DNA from 2 places in the Streptomyces sp. NPDC044044 genome. Region 1 is predicted to be linked to the other one. Evidence: riboswitches for the same ligand, from Rfam matches in the RefSeq annotation. Region 1 holds a riboswitch; the other holds the start of a gene.
What was found. A riboswitch is a leader RNA that binds a small molecule or an ion and turns the genes downstream of it on or off. The one in region 1 is predicted to bind cyclic di-AMP.
Positions count from the first base shown of each region.

Region 2: another riboswitch for cyclic di-AMP. It lies ahead of AC07AG_RS42360 (M23 family metallopeptidase); the one in region 1 lies ahead of AC07AG_RS11595 (C40 family peptidase).

Region 1 is NZ_JBWKFG010000003.1:139,666-147,448, forward strand. It holds gene AC07AG_RS11570 (ATP-binding protein) at 1-147, shown strand, start outside; gene AC07AG_RS11575 (LuxR C-terminal-related transcriptional regulator) at 144-980, shown strand; gene AC07AG_RS11580 (hypothetical protein) at 1,030-1,662, opposite strand; gene AC07AG_RS11585 (C40 family peptidase) at 1,781-2,824, opposite strand; gene AC07AG_RS11590 (hypothetical protein) at 3,145-3,498, shown strand; gene AC07AG_RS11595 (C40 family peptidase) at 3,591-4,793, opposite strand; cyclic di-AMP (ydaO/yuaA leader) riboswitch at 4,802-4,958, opposite strand; gene AC07AG_RS11600 (ATP-dependent DNA helicase) at 5,202-7,766, shown strand.
Region 2 is NZ_JBWKFG010000020.1:324-8,106, reverse strand. It holds gene AC07AG_RS42370 (PrsW family intramembrane metalloprotease) at 1-763, shown strand, start outside; gene AC07AG_RS42365 (aldo/keto reductase) at 760-1,704, opposite strand; gene AC07AG_RS42360 (M23 family metallopeptidase) at 1,837-2,922, opposite strand; cyclic di-AMP (ydaO/yuaA leader) riboswitch at 2,934-3,080, opposite strand; gene AC07AG_RS42355 (PP2C family protein-serine/threonine phosphatase) at 3,302-4,525, opposite strand; tRNA gene AC07AG_RS42350 (tRNA-Met) at 4,680-4,753, opposite strand; gene AC07AG_RS42345 (alginate lyase family protein) at 4,832-6,043, opposite strand; tRNA gene AC07AG_RS42340 (tRNA-Lys) at 6,175-6,250, opposite strand; gene AC07AG_RS42335 (amino acid permease) at 6,372-7,783, opposite strand, start outside.

The DNA.
Region 1 (7,783 bases):
CTGGATTCCGTGCCGGACGACCGCATGGGCGTACGAGAATCGATCATCGGCCGTATGCAGCGCAACGGCGGCACGGCGCGGCTGCGCGCGGTGCCGGGGGGCGGCACGGAAGTCGAGCTGGAGATGGAGAGGACGGCGACGACATGAGCGACGCGAGTGAGCCCGTGGGGCCCAGGGGTGGATCAGAGGGGGCGGCCGAGCCGTCCGCGGCCGAACCGGACACGGCGGTCGAGGCCGGGGCGACCGGATCGGCTCAGCCCGCCGACGCGGCCGACGCGGCAGATTCAGCCGGTGCTGCCGTCGGCGGTGACCAGGAGAGCCGCCGCGCGCGCGTCGTCCTCGTCGACGACCACCGGATGTTCCGTACAGGCGTCCAGGCGGAGATCGGCAGGACCACGATCACTGGTGTCGAGGTCGTCGGCGAGGCCGCGGACGTCGACCAGGCGGTCACGGTCATCACCACGACGCGCCCCGAGGTCGTGCTCCTCGACGTGCACCTCCCGGGCGGCGGCGGGGTCGAAGTGCTGCGCCGCTGCGCGCCGTTGATGTCCGATGCCGAGCGCCCCGTGCGGTTCCTCGCGCTGTCCGTCTCGGACGCCGCCGAGGACGTCATCGGAGTCATCCGTGGCGGTGCCCGCGGCTATGTCACCAAGACCATCACCGGTACCGACCTGGTCGACTCCATCTTCCGCGTGCAGGACGGCGACGCGGTGTTCTCGCCTCGCCTCGCCGGGTTCGTCCTCGACGCCTTCGCGTCGACCGACGCGCCCCCGGTGGACGAGGACCTGGACCGCCTCACGCAGCGCGAGCGCGAGGTGCTGCGGCTCATCGCGCGGGGGTATGCGTACAAGGAGATCGCCAAGCAACTCTTCATCTCCGTGAAGACGGTCGAGTCGCATGTGTCGGCGGTGCTGAGGAAGCTCCAGCTGTCCAACCGGCACGAGCTGACGCGGTGGGCGACGGCGCGTCGGCTGGTCTGACGGTCGGGCCGGTCCCGGCTCAGTGGTGCGCCGGCGGCCGGGCCCTGGCTCAGCGGTGCGCGTTGTTCGTCACCGGGCCCAACTTCCGTATCGCCCAGCGGTAGTGGCCCACTGCCTTGGTGGCGCCGATGAGGCCCGTCAGCCACAGGATGAGGCCCGTGCCCATGCCGAGTACGACGTCGCCGTACGAGTCCCGTCCCGGCTCGGCGTAGGCGGCGGCCGCGAAGGACGCCCACAGGCCGAGCGCGCACACGAGGAGGGACGAGAGGAGCCAGCAGAGGCTGAGGCCGGGGGAGCGGAGGGCGGAGTCCGATGCCGGGTGGCTGTCCAGCGCAAGCCAGCTGTCGGTGAGTTCGCGGGCCTTGCGGTCGTTGCGAATGCCGACGACCACGCCGAACACGCAGGGGGCGATGGCCCCGAGGCCGAGGACCGCGCAGAGCGGGCCCATGACGATGGCCGTCGGATCGTGGTCCTCGATCATCTCGAGCGGCACCGTCAGAAGCGCCCAGCCGATGACGCAGCCGAGCCCGAACAGCCAGAGCAGCAGGATCCGGTGCAGCCCCAGGCTCCGCCTGCGCAGTTCATCGAGCGCCATGCCGCGGTCGTGCAGGAGCGCGTTCCGGTCCGGCCAGGTGCGCAGATAGGCAGGCGGCGGGGGCGGCGGCAGCGTACGGCGGGGCATGCCCCTGACAGTACCTGCGGGCCCGCGCGGCTCTTCAACCCGCCCGCGCGGCCCTTCACCGCACCAGTGCGGTCCTCCACTGCACCAGTGCGGTCCTCCACCGCACCCGCGTGACCCATCACGCCACCCGCGCCGCCCCCGCGAAGGGCATCTGGCTGATCGGCGCGAGGCGTACTGGTGCGCTCGGGTTCGGGGCGTGGATCATCTGGCCGTTGCCCACGTAGAGGCCGACGTGGCTGATGCCCTGGTAGAAGAAGACCAGGTCGCCGGGCTGGAGTTGGGAGCGCGGGATCCGCTCGCCCGCGGCGATCTGCGCGTACGTCGTGCGCGGCAGGTCGACCCCCGCCGACCGGTAGGCGGCCTGGGTGAGCCCGGAGCAGTCGAACGCGTCGGGGCCGGTGGCTCCCCACACGTACGGGCTGCCGAGCGCCTTGTGCGCGTACGCGACGGCCGCTGCGGCACGGGAGTTGGGAGCCTTGGCTGTACCGCCCGAGGCGCCGTCGCGGGCCTCCGTGCGGGACGCCCTGTCCTCGCCCGTGAGCTTCGCGCGCTGGTCGCCGGTGAGCTGCGACAGGAGCCGCTTGGCCGTGTCCAGCTTTCCGTTGACCGTCTTCTTGTGCTTCTTCAGCTCCGCCTGGCGCGACTTGAGGTGCGCGAGGGTGTCGTCGGCCTCGGTGTGCAGCTGGTCGATCCCCTGCAGCTGCTTCCGCACGCCGGTGACGGCCGCGGCCTGGCGGCTGTCCGCCCGGTCGGCGAGCGCGGCGCGCTCGAGGTACTGGTCGGGGTCGGAGGAGAGCGCGAGCTGGACGGCCGGGTCGATGCCGCCGCTGCGGTACTGCGCCGCGGCGATCGAACCGAGGCCCTCGCGCGCCGAGTTGAGCTTCTGCGTCTTGCGGGCCGCCTCGTCGCGCAGCTCGCCCAGCGACTTCTCGGCGCTCTCGGCCTTCTCCTTGGCGCCGTTGTACTTCTCGGTGGCGATCTCCGCCTCGCGGTAGAGCGCGTCGACCTTGGACTTCACCTCGGCCGGGCTGAGCCGCGGGTCGGCGTGTCCCGTTCCGTCGAAGGCGGTGGCTGTTGCGGCCCCGGCGAGGGCGATGGTGGCGGCGGTGCGGGCCGTATGGCCACTGAGCGAGCGCTGTTTGGGCTTGCGGTGCGCTGCCACGAAGGGGGCTCCTTAAGGTTCCGGCGGCGGCCCGCACAGGGGGAGCGGACCGCCGCCGGATTCTCGGCGGTGGTGTCCGACTGCCGCCCCTGGTCCGGGCGGCGGTGGGGAGCCGGGCACCTGACGAAGGACGCTAAACCTGGGCGTCACGGGTTGGTGACGGAATGCGTGCAACTGACGGAAGTGTTATGGAAGGTGACCGTATGTGACTGCGTCATTCGTCAGACCGCACGTCCTTCGCGTATGCGTGTGACCGATGCGGCGCTTGTGGCCCACCTGGCTACGGAGTGGTGATAAGGCCCCGGCTAGGCTCCGGAACCATGGACGTTCTCACCCATCTCTTCGTCGGCCTGCACATCATCGGCATCGCCTCCCTCCTGGGCGGCTTCCTCACTCAGATGAAGCAGATGGGCCAGGGCACGGCCCGCTTCAACCCGGCGATGCTGCACGGCGCGCTGACGATGCTCGTCACGGGCGTCATCCTGGTGGGCCTCAACCAGGCGGACGACAACCCGGTCAACAACGTCAAGATCGGCATCAAGATGGCCGTGCTGATCGTGATCCTCGCGCTCGTCTATGTGAAACGGGATGAGGAGAAGGTGGACAAGGGGATGTTCGGCGCCGTCGGGCTGCTGACCGTCGCGAACATCTTCATCGCGGTGCTGTGGACCTGAGCCGACCCGCAGAAGCACGGAAAACGGCCCTCCACGCGCGCGTGGAGGGCCGTTTTCTCGTGTGTGGCGTCTTGCGGCGTCTCGAATGACGGTTACGCGGGCCGCACCACGCTGTGGATCGGCATGTAGTAGATCGACTCGACGCGGACGTTCGCGCCCGGCTTCGGGGCGTGGATCATCTTGCCGTCGCCGATGTAGATCCCTACGTGGCTGATGTCGTCGTAGAAGAAGACCAGGTCACCCGGCTTTGCGTCGGCGGTCTTCACGGTCGTGCCGACCTTCACCTGGTCCCACGTAGTACGCGGCAGGGAGATCCCCGCGGCCTTCCACGCGTCCTGGGTGAGCCCGGAGCAGTCGTAGGAGTCGGGGCCGGTGGCGCCCCACACGTACGGCTTGCCGATCTGCGCCTCCGCGAAGTTGATGACCTTCGCGGCCTTCGTCGCGTAACCGCTGTCCGTGTCGCCGGAGCCGGAGCCGGAGCCGGAACCCGTGCCGGAGCCGGTGCCGGTGCCGGAGTCCGGGGTCTCCTTGTTCTCCTCGCGCTCCTTCGCCGCGGCCTCTTCCGCCGCCTTGCGCTTGGCCTCCGCCTCGGCCTCCTGCTTGCGGGCCAGCTCGGCGGCCTTGCGCTTGGCCTCTTCTTCCTTCTTCTTCTCGATCGCCGCGAGCCGCGCCTTCTCCTCGGCGGTCAGCTCCGAGAGCATCGTGCGCGCCTGGCCCAGCTTCTTCTGGACGGTCTGCTTGCTCGTCCTGAGGTCGTCCCGCGAGTCGCTCAGCGTCTCCAGGCTCTTGGTGGCCTTGGCGCGCTGCTTCGTCGCCGAGGCCTGCTCGGTCTGGTAGTCGTCGACCGCCTTCTTCTGGCGCGCGGTCAGCCGGTCCGACAGGTGATTCTGGTCGAAGTACCCCTGCGGGTCGTCGGCGAGCATCATTGTGGCGGTCTCGGAGACGGCGCCGGTGCGGTACTGGGCGGCGGCGAACGCGCCCAGCTCCTGGCGGGCCTCGTTCAGCTTGTCGGCGCGCTTGGCCACGTCGTCGAGAAGGGTGTCGACCTTCTTGCGCTGCTTGTCGGTGCGCTCCTTGGCCGAGTTGTACTTCTGCGTGGCCACGCCCGCCTGGTGGTAGAGGTCGTCGACCTTTTTCTGGACCTCTTCGAGGCTGGGCTTCTGCGGCGCGGACGGTGCGGCTTGCGCGCTCTGTGACAGGAGGGCCACGGAGGTGAGGGCCGCCGTCGTGATGCCGAGGGCGGGAGTGGCGCGTAGGCCGGCAATGCGGGTCCGCGGCTTGCGGTGCGACGCCAAGGGAGGCGACTCCTTCCGTAGACCGCCTACCGGGTTAGCTGTCGGGTTCGGGCGGATGGTTCCGGAAGGTTGCCCTACAGTCCCGTACTTCGTACGGGACCGATTCACCCCAAGTTCATCGTGGGTCCCCGGCTCCGAGGAGATCGAACTCGGCGGAGGCCACCCGTTCCCGGCGGGGTTCGCCGGTGGGAGTACGAGCGGCCTGCGGAGCACGCTAGCCAACTCGTGTGGTCCGTGTGAAGGTTGATGTTCGATATGCCCGATACATTTTCGTTACTTTACGAAGCTCTTGACGCGGGCACGCCGTGCCATGGCGGAGCGTGACCGTCCGCGCTCGGGGCGTAGGTGCAGTGACGTGGCCGGAACCCGGGGCGGGTTGTCAGTGGGGCCGCCTAGACTCGGGAGGCGATGAGCAGCCTCTTTGATGACAGCTTCCTGGCGGACCTCAAGCCCTCGCGGGCTTCGGAGGAAGAGCACCCGCCGCCGCCCGAGGACAGTGCCCCGGAATCCATTCCGGATGATCTGTTCGACGGGAAGTTCGACGCGCCCGCGCCCCGGGACGCGCACTATCGCGGAGGTGCCCCGCGCCCCGTGCTCGACCCGGCGGCCCTGCTCGACGGACTGAACGAGAACCAGCGCGCGGCCGTCGTGCACGCGGACACCCCGCTGCTCATCGTCGCGGGCGCGGGCTCGGGCAAGACCCGGGTCCTCACGCACCGCATCGCGTATCTCCTGGCCGAGCGGCACGTGCACCCGGGGCAGATCCTGGCGATCACGTTCACGAACAAGGCCGCGGGCGAGATGAAGGAGCGCGTCGAGCAGCTCGTCGGGCCGCGGGCCAACGCGATGTGGGTGTCGACCTTCCACAGCGCGTGCGTGCGGATACTGCGCCGCGAGTCGAAGACGATCGGCTTCACCTCATCCTTCTCGATCTACGACGCCGCCGACTCCAAGCGCCTGATGGCACTGGTCTGCCGCGACCTGGACATCGACCCGAAGAAGTTCCCGCCGAAGTCCTTCAGTGCCAAGATCTCGAACCTGAAGAACGAGCTGATCGACGAGGAGACCTTCGCCGGTCAGGCCGCCGACGGCTTCGAGCGGACCCTCGCCCAGGCGTACGCGATGTACCAGTCGCGCCTGCGCGAGGCGAACGCCCTCGACTTCGACGACCTGATCATGACGACGGTCAACATGTTCCGCGCGTTCCCGGACGTCGCCGAGCACTACCGCCGCCGCTTCCGGCACGTGATGGTCGACGAGTACCAGGACACGAACCACGCCCAGTACGCCCTGGTGCGCGAGCTGGTGGGCCCCTCCGGGGGCGAGGGTGACGACCCCGCCGAGCTGTGCGTCGTGGGTGACGCGGACCAGTCGATCTACGCCTTCCGCGGCGCCACGATCCGCAACATCCTCCAGTTCGAGGAGGACTACCCGAACGCGACGACGATCCTCCTGGAGCAGAACTACCGCTCCACGCAGACGATCCTGACCGCCGCCAACGCCGTCATCGAGCGCAACGAAAGCCGCCGCCCCAAGAACCTGTGGACCAACGCGGGCGCGGGCGCGGGCATCACCGGCTATGTGGCCGACACCGAGCACGACGAGGCGCAGTTCGTCGCCGACGAGATCGACCGGCTCACCGACGCGGGCGACGCGAAGGCGGGCGACGTCGCGATCTTCTACCGGACGAACGCGCAGTCCCGTGTCTTCGAAGAGATCTTCATCCGCGTCGGCCTGCCGTACAAGGTCGTCGGCGGCGTCCGCTTCTACGAGCGCAAGGAGGTCCGGGACGTCCTCGCGTATCTGCGCGTGCTCGCCAACCCCGAGGACTCCGTCCCCCTGCGGCGCATTCTCAACGTACCCAAGAGGGGCATCGGCGACCGCGCGGAGGCGATGATCGACGCGCTCTCGCAGCGCGAGAAGATCTCCTTCCCGCAGGCCCTGAAGCGTGTCGACGAGGCGTACGGAATGGCCGCGCGCTCGGCGAACGCCGTCAAGCGGTTCAACGTGCTGATGGAGGAGCTGCGGACCATCGTCGAGTCCGGCGCGGGCCCCGCCGTCGTCCTGGAGGCCGTGCTCGAACGGACCGGGTATCTCGCCGAGTTGCAGGCCTCGACCGACCCGCAGGACGAGACCCGCATCGAGAACCTCCAGGAACTCGCCGCCGTGGCCCTGGAGTTCGAGCACGACAACGGCGAAGCCGCCCAATCCAGCGAAGCCGCGCAATCCGGTGAAGGCGGCGAAGGACAAGGAGAAGGACAAGGCGAAGGGGACGCGGAAGGAGGCGGGGACGACGCGGGCGCGGGCACAGGCGTGTCGGGCACGCTCTCCAAGTTCCTGGAGCGGGTCGCGCTCGTCGCCGACTCGGACCAGATCCCCGACGAGGAGGACGACGGCTCCGGAGTCATCACGCTGATGACCCTGCACACCGCCAAGGGCCTCGAGTTCCCGGTCGTCTTCCTGACCGGCATGGAGGACGGCGTCTTCCCGCACATGCGCTCACTCGGCCAGGTCAAGGAGCTGGAGGAGGAGCGCCGCCTCGCGTACGTGGGCATCACGCGCGCGCGTGAGCGGCTCTATCTGACGCGGTCCTCGATGCGCAGCGCCTGGGGACAGCCTTCGTACAACCCGCCGTCGCGCTTCCTGGAGGAGATCCCGGAGGCCCACCTGGACTGGAAGCGGAAGGGTTCGGTCGGCGCACCGGCATCCTCCGGGCCCGCGGCCGGAATCGCCTCCTCCTTGTCGTCGTCGCGCTCGCGCACCGGGGGAGCGCAGGGCTTCGCCACGCGCCGTGCCACGGAGAAGCCGGTGGTCGCGCTCGCGATCGGGGACAGGGTCACGCACGACCAGTTCGGCCTCGGGACCGTGGTCGGGGTGAAGGGCACGGGCGCGAACGCGGAGGCGACGGTGGACTTCGGAGAGCCCAAGCCGAAGCGGCTGCTGCTGCGGTACGCGCCGGTGGAGAAGCTGTAACGCCGGGAGCGGCGGCC
Region 2 (7,783 bases), on a different contig from region 1:
CTTCGTACGCGTCGTGATGTCGCCCTTCGCGCACCCGCTCTTCACCGTGCTCACCGGCATCGGCTTCGGTATCGCCGCGCTCAGCGCGGAGCGCCAGAACTGGCGCCGCGTCCTGCTCCCGGTCGGCGGACTCCTCCTGGCGATGGGCCTGCACGCCCTGTGGAACGGCTCGGCGGCCTTCGGGGACTACGGCTTCTTCGCCGTGTACGCGCTCTTCATGCTGCCCGCCTTCGGCCTGCTCACCTGGCTGGTGATCTGGATCAGACAGCGCGGCCTGCGCATCGTGCGGGCCGAACTGCCCGCGTACGCGCTCGCGGGCTGGCTCACCGCGCCCGAGCCGTACGCCCTCGGCACGATGCGCGCCCGCACCCTCGCCCGCGACTACGCCTCGTACACCCAGGGCAAGGCCGCGGCGCGCACGGTCGCCCAGTACGAGACGTACGCGACGTCTCTCGCGCTCCTTCGCCACCGTGGGCGCAAGGGCCGCGCCGGCGCCGACTTCGTCGTACGGGAGCGGGAGTTGCTGCACGCGCTGTGGGAGCGCCGCGAGGCGGCACGGCCCGCCCTGGCGTACGCGGCACGCGCGACGGCACCGGTGTTCGTCCCGATGCCGCCGCCGTACGGATACCGGCAGCCGTACCCGCAGGCGTATCCACAGTCCTATCCGCACCAGCACCAGCACCAGCCCCCGTACGGATATCCGTACGCACAACCGGCGATGCCCTACCCCGCGTACAACCCCTACAACGGCCAGGGCCTCTAGGCGGAAGCCTTCGTCAGCGCCGACACCTCGGCGTCCGTCAGCTCGAACTCCCCCACCGCGAGCAGCGCGGGCAGCTGCTCGACCGTACGGGCGGAGGCGATCGGCGCCGCCACCGTCGGCTGCGCCGCGAGCCACGCGAGGGCCACGGTCGCGACCTCGGCGCCGCGCTCCTGGGCGACCTGGTCGAGGGCGGCGAGCACCCGCGGGCCGCGCTCCGTCTCCAGGTGCTTGCCCGCGCCCTCGGCCCGCGCGCTGTCGACCTTCGCACCCGGGCGGTACTTGCCGGTCAGGAAGCCGGAGGCGAGCGCGTAGTACGGGACGGCGGCCAGGCCGGAGCGCGAGGCGACCTGTTCAAGGGTGCCCTCGTACGTGTCGCGCGAGACGAGGTTGTAGTGCGGCTGGAGCGCCGAGTAGCGGGCGAGGCCCTCGCGGTCGGAGAAGTCGAGGAACTCCTGGAGCCGGTCGGCGCTCACGTTCGAGGCGGCGATCGCGCGCACCTTGCCGGACGTGACCAGCTCGTCGAGCGCGCCGATGATCTCCTCGACCGGGACGGACGGGTCGTCGTAGTGCGTGTAATAGAGGTCGATGTAGTCGGTGCGCAGGCGGCGCAGCGACTCCTCGGCACCGGACTTGATGGTGTTCGCGGACAGGCCCTTGTAGTCGGGGTGGGCGCCGACCTTGGTGGCGAGTACGACGTCGGAGCGGTTGCCGCGCGCGGCGAGCCAGTTGCCGATGACGGTCTCGGACTCCCCGCCCTTGTTGCCGGGCACCCAGGCCGAGTAGACGTCGGCGGTGTCGATGAAGTTGCCGCCGGCGGCGGTGTAGGCGTCGAGCACGGTGAAGGACTGCGCCTCGTCGGCCGTCCAGCCGAAGACGTTGCCGCCCAGGGCGAGCGGGAAGACCTCGAGGTCGGACGAGCCAAGCTTGCGGAGAGAAGTCATACGGGGATCAACGCCCTTGCGGACCGCGGAATTCCGTCGAGCGACCCGGGCACGGGGAGGAGCGGGCATGCCGAACCGGCAGCCCTGGCGTCGGGGGGTTGTCGCCAGGACCGCCGGGGTTCTGGGGCTTCCTCAGAGGGACTGGCCCTTGCCGCGCAGCCACGCCGCCGGGTCGACCCCGGTGGAGTCGCCGCCCGGGTGGACCTCCAGGTGGAGGTGCGCGCCGGTGACGTTGCCGGTCGCGCCGACGCGGCCGATGGTCTCGCCGGTGGTGACCTTCTGGCCCGCGCTGACGTTCATCGAGGACTGGTGGCAGAACCACAGCTCGGTGCCGTCGTCGAGTTCGAGGATCGTGCGGTAGCCGTACGCCCCCGCCCAGCCGGCCTCCTTGATGGTGCCGGAGTGGATGGCCTTGATGGGCGTGCCCGTCGGAGCGGCGAAGTCCAGGCCGGTGTGGTAGCCGGAGGACCACATGGAGCCGGGCTGACCGAAGGTGCCGGTGAGCGTGTACGAGGCGACGGGGAGGGTGTAGCTCTTCGCGAGCTTGGCCAGGCGCTCCGCCTCGGCCTTGCGCTTGGCCTCCGCCTCGGCCTTCTTCTTCGCGGCGGCCTTCTCGGCGGCGATCTTCTTCTCGGCCGCGGTCTGCTTGGCGGCGGCCTGTTCGGCGGCCTGCTTGACGGCGGCTTCCTCGGCCGCCTTCTGGACCGCGTCGTCCGCCTGGTCCTGCTGGTTCTCGGCCTGCTCCATGATGCGGGCCCGCAGTGCCTCTCCGGCGTCCGTGGTGCCCTGCTCGGCGTCGGCGGTGCTGACCCCGGCGGCGCTCAGGGGCGCGGCGGCGACGATCACGCCGCCGTCCGCGGCGGCGGAGTCGGAGGAGTCGTCGGATATCAAGGACCCCACGCCCGGAAGCGACTTGGCCTCCGGCAGCGAGTCCGTGACGGCCGAGAGGTCCGGCATCTCGATGGAGACCGGGGGCTTGCCGCCCTGCGCGGTGGCGATGCCGCCCGCGCCGACTGCGGCGATGACGCCTACGCCGAGAACTGTGGAGCTGCGGGCGAGCCCGCCACCGCCCCGCTTGTGGACGCGGTGCCTGCCGCGGACGGGGCGAATGGACTCCTCGGTGGGATTCCATTCCTCCCAGGAACTGTCTTCGTACCCACCGAAGTCGTCGTCATTCGGTACGTACGCGCCTTGGGGGGCAGGGCGGTTGGACGCCACTGGGGCGCACTCCTTTCCTTCCTTCTCGCCTACCGGGTTAGCTGACGGGTTCGGAGCAGGAAGGTCTCCTACGAACACCTGGCACGGATGCACAGATGCCCGATTCACCCCAATTAGTGGTTCCCCGGCTCCCTTTCGGGATTAGGCGCGTGCGCGCGGAGCCGACTCGAGTGACGGCTGGGACGACCGCGCTGCGTTATCGAACGTTAATAGACAGCGGGGCCGTATTCCAAGCCGTTCCGACTGATCGTTAACGCCTTTGGCCCGTACTTAACGGGACACGGGGGTGCGGAACGGGGCGAGTTGACGCCACTTCTTCACACACCGGAGCTTCACACTTCCTTGACAGTACGTCAGTTGTTATGCGGAGTGGTGTTCTTCAGTCACGGCCGGTGACATCGATCTCCGCGTCGACCCCGCCCTCGGTCCCCGCATCGCCCGTCACCAACGGCCGCCGCACCGCGAGCAGCGCCATGTCGTCGGTCGTGCCGCCCCCGGTGTGCCTGCGCACCTCTTCGGTGAGCGTGGCGAGGAGGGCGTCCGGGCCGTTGGGTCCGGGGAAGATGCGGCCCCCGAGCCGGGTGGCCGCGTCGTAGAACTCGCCCCGGCTGTCACGCGCCTCGGAGAGCCCGTCGGTGTACAGGAGCAGCATCGCCCCCGGCGGGAACTCCGTCTCGTCCGCACGGTCCGGCCAGGCACCAAGATCGCCCATCCCCAGCGGCAGCGCGGGCTCGGTCGCGGACAGCACGCACAGCCGCCCGTCGCCGCGCAGGAGCAGCGGTCCCGGGTGCCCGCGGTTGATGAGGCGCACGAGACCGTCGCCGTGCGAGATCTCCGCCAGGACGGCGGTGGTGAACCCCTCGAAGGCGTCGAGCCCGTCGCGCCGCGTGCCCTCGCGCGCAAGAGCACGCTCCAGCCGCTGGGCCACCGCCTCCAGCGTGGCCTCCTGCTCGGCGGCCTCCCGGAACGCCCCGATGACGACGGCGACGGCCGCCACCGCGCCCATCCCCTTGCCCCGTACGTCACCGACGATGACGCGCACGCCGTGCGGGGTGTCCTGCACGGCGTACAGATCGCCCCCGATGAACGCGTCGGCCTCAGCGGCCTCGTACCGCGCCGCGACGTCGAGACCGCCGATCCGGGGGTCCGGCTGCGGCAGCACGGCGCGCTGGGCGGCCTCGGCGATGGAGCGGGCGGAGGCGAGCTGTTTGTCGCTGCGGCGCTGGACGCGGTTGATGACGACGGCGAGCACGGCGACGGTCGTCACCGTGATCAGTTCGGTGACGGCTTCGACGTCGGTGGTGGTGTTGGTCTTGAAGTGCAGGGCGAGCACGGCCGCGCAGGAGCCGGCGCCGATGAGGGTGGTGCTGATCAGCGAGTAGAAGGGGGCCGCGATGAGCGGGGCGGCGGTGAAGAGGGGCGCGGCGGTGAAGGCGGGCGGGGTCGCGATGTCGTAGACGACCCCGGCGACGATGAGCAGCAGCGGAAGGGCCCGCACGAGCGCCCGCTCATGCCGGACATCGGGAGCCTCGCCCCCACCACTTCCTCCTCGCAGCCCCACCGGTCTTCTCCTGCCGAATCCCGCGGCCAGGACCAGATCCATGACCACGCTCAACCAGGGTTCCCAAAGCGGCGGCGCGGGGCGACCGGTGTGGGCCGACGGAGTGACGAGGGAGCGACGAGAGAGCAACGAGGGAACGACGGGGAAAACGCCGAAGGCCCGGATCCATTTCTGGATCCGGGCCTTCGGTCTTTAGTAGCGGGGACAGGATTTGAACCTGCGACCTCTGGGTTATGAGCCCAGCGAGCTACCGAGCTGCTCCACCCCGCGCCGTTGAATGCAACTCTACGCCATCAGGGGGAGTGAAAGCGAACCGGTTGAGAACCACCGGCGAACGGAGCCCGCCGCTCACGCGTTCTCGGCGTGCGTCAGCGTCTCCCAGGCCACGAACAGGTCGTCCGTCCCCTCGGGCCGCTGCGCGCGCGTGAACCTCTCCGTCTGCGGAAGCTCCAGCTTCAGCCGGTCCCGCAGGTGATTGAGGCCGACCTCGGTGTCGGGCCCCATGTCGCGCTGCACCTTGCCGCCGCACAGCCAGTCCGGCGCCTGCGCGCCCAGCTGGTACTTGGAATGGAACTCAAGGGCGGCCCGCAGCCGGTCCTTGACCTCGCCGTACAGATCGACGCCCTGATGCCAGGCGGTCTCCGCGATGTGCGCGGTGGCCGCGAGCGAGTAGCTGGCGTGCTTGAAGTTCCGGCAGGTCTCCTGGGAGAGCCCGTCGGCGAAGGTCTTCTGCCCGAACCAGTACTTCTGGAGCTTCGCCGGGGTGTTGATGTCGCTGCCCGCGGGAGAGACGGGCAGCGGGCCGTCCGACTTCAGATAGAAGTAGGCGGGCACCCGGGTCCTGAAGTGCGTCACCGCCTTCTCGAAGGACTCGTGGTCGTCGAGGAAGACCGCCATGCTGATGGTCGCGTCGGCCATCAGGAGGTCCCAGTTGCCGTTGAAGTCGGCGGCTCCGTCGCGCACTTGGGGCAGATAGGCGTTGCGCAGCATCCGCTCGAAACGCAGGAGCTCGCCGTCGGTCCAGCCGTCGTAGGTGTAGCGCACGGCTTCGGCCGCGCGGGCCCACGAGGAGGCGGCCCAGGCCGTCTGGAGGCCCGCGTTGGCCTCGGTGTGCCCGGTGATCACCCGCGACCAGGCGTCCATGATCTGCACGGCCTTCTTGGCGTGCGCGCGGTCGCCGGTGATGTTCCAGAGCAGGGCCTGCGTGTACGCGGCGATGGCGTCCTCGCGCTCCTCGACGCAGCCCTGTCCGGGGCGGGTGTCGGGCGGGCACTCGACGACGGCGTACGGCTTGGCCCGGTAGTCGGCCGCGCCGTACTTGCTGTCCCGCATCTGCTCGAACGCCGTGAGCCAGGGCTGCTCGCGCGCCGCGACGTGGGCGCGCACGCGGTCGAGCTGCGCCTTGCTGACGAGCACTCCGGGGTGTTCGAAGGCCAGCTCGGCGGGGCGGGCACGCTCGGTGGCCTTGTCGGTACCGCTCCCGGACCCGCCGCACCCGGCCGATACGCCGACGAGCAGCGGCACGAGCACCATCACGAGAGCCCGTCGTACGGAACCCATGCTGTACCTCCGGATCGGCCACCTGGCAGGCCCAGCGTCGCCCGCGGGCCGCGGGGGCGCAGGCGAGGAGGGGCCGTTCGGGCTACCGACGCCACAGGCCCAGGTCAGAACGTTCCTGACCTGGGCCTGAGTGGTAGACCGTGTGGGACTCGAACCCACAACCAATGGATTAAAAGTCCACTGCTCTGCCAATTGAGCTAACGGTCCGTGCGGACGCACCCCCCGAGCATAGCCGGACAGGGCATGGCGTCCGATCGGGTATCGCCTCCTTGGCCCGTCGCGCGTCCCGCGGCGGGCCGAGTGCGAGCCCGGACCGTCGTCGGAACGGTCAGGGATCGGAGGGTTCCGGCGCCCCTTTGCGGGCCGCCTCGCGGGCCGCCGTGCGCTCGTGGTCCGGGTTGAGGAACCAGTGCCTGGCCGATGCCAGCCACCAGGTCGTGGCGAAGCCGAGGACGGCGAGGACCGCGATCGGGGCGTAGTTGAAGGTCTCCCAGGTGACCGGTGAGACCTGCGGCAGCATGAACAGGACCGTGATCACGCCCACCCAGGCCACCGCCACGACACCGATCGGACGCGACCAGCGGCCCAAGTGCCAGGGCCCGCGCTCGAATTCCTCGCCCTTGCGCAGCCGGAGCAGGGTCGGGATGACGTACGCGATGTAGAGCCCGATGACGGCGATCGACGTCACCGCCGCGTACGCCGTGACGTTGATCAGGTACGGCAGGCCGAGGACGAGCGCGCCGAGGGCCGCGAGCCATACCGCCGCGACGGGCGTGCGCGTACGTGGGTTGACCGAGTGCCAGACGTGCGAGAACGGCAGTGCTCCGTCCCGCGAGAAGGCGTAGATCATCCGGGAGTTGGCGGTCACGGACGCCATGCCGCAGAAGAGCTGCGCGCCGATCACGACGAGCAGGAGCAGCTTGCCCGTGGTCGCGCCGAGCGCGTCCAGGAGGATCTGGGCGGGCGGCGCCCCCGTCGCCGACTCGCGGGCGCCGTCGTACGACTGGATGGCGAAGGTGAAGCCGAGGAGCAGGACGAAGCCCGCTATCCAGGACGTCCAGATGGACCGGACGATGCCCTTGGGCCCGGCCGTCGACGCGTCGTGCGTCTCCTCGGTCATGTGCGCGGAGGCGTCGTACCCGGTGAAGGTGTACTGGGCCATGAGCAGCCCGATCAGCGCTACATAGAGCCCGCTGCCCCAGCCGGTGTTGTTGACGAACTCGGTGAAGACGAAGGACGCCGACTGGTGCGAGTCCGGGGAGAAGGCGAGGGCGCCGACGATGACGGCGACCCCGAAGACGTGCCACCAGACGCTCACGCTGTTGAGCAGGCCGACGATGCGCACACCGAACGTGTTGAGCAGGCCGTGCAGTACGAGGATCGCGGCGAAGAGCAGGATCGTGCGCTCCTCGGTGACCTGGAAGTCGAACTGCAGATTCAGATAGGCGCCGAGGAACGAGGCCGCCCCGAAGTCGATCCCCGCGGTGACGGCGACCTGGCCGAGCACGTTGAACCAGCCCGTGAACCACGCCCAGGCCGCGGCCGTGCGCGGGGGCGCGAGGCGGTGCGCCCAGAAGTAGAGCCCGGCGGACGTCGGATAGGCGGAACAGATCTCCGCCATGGCCAGGCCCACGAACAGCGTCATCAGGCCGACCCCGACCCATCCCCAGGTGATCAGGGCGGGTCCGCCCGTGTTCATGCCGAACAGGTACATCGTGAGGCAGCCGGACAGGACCGAGA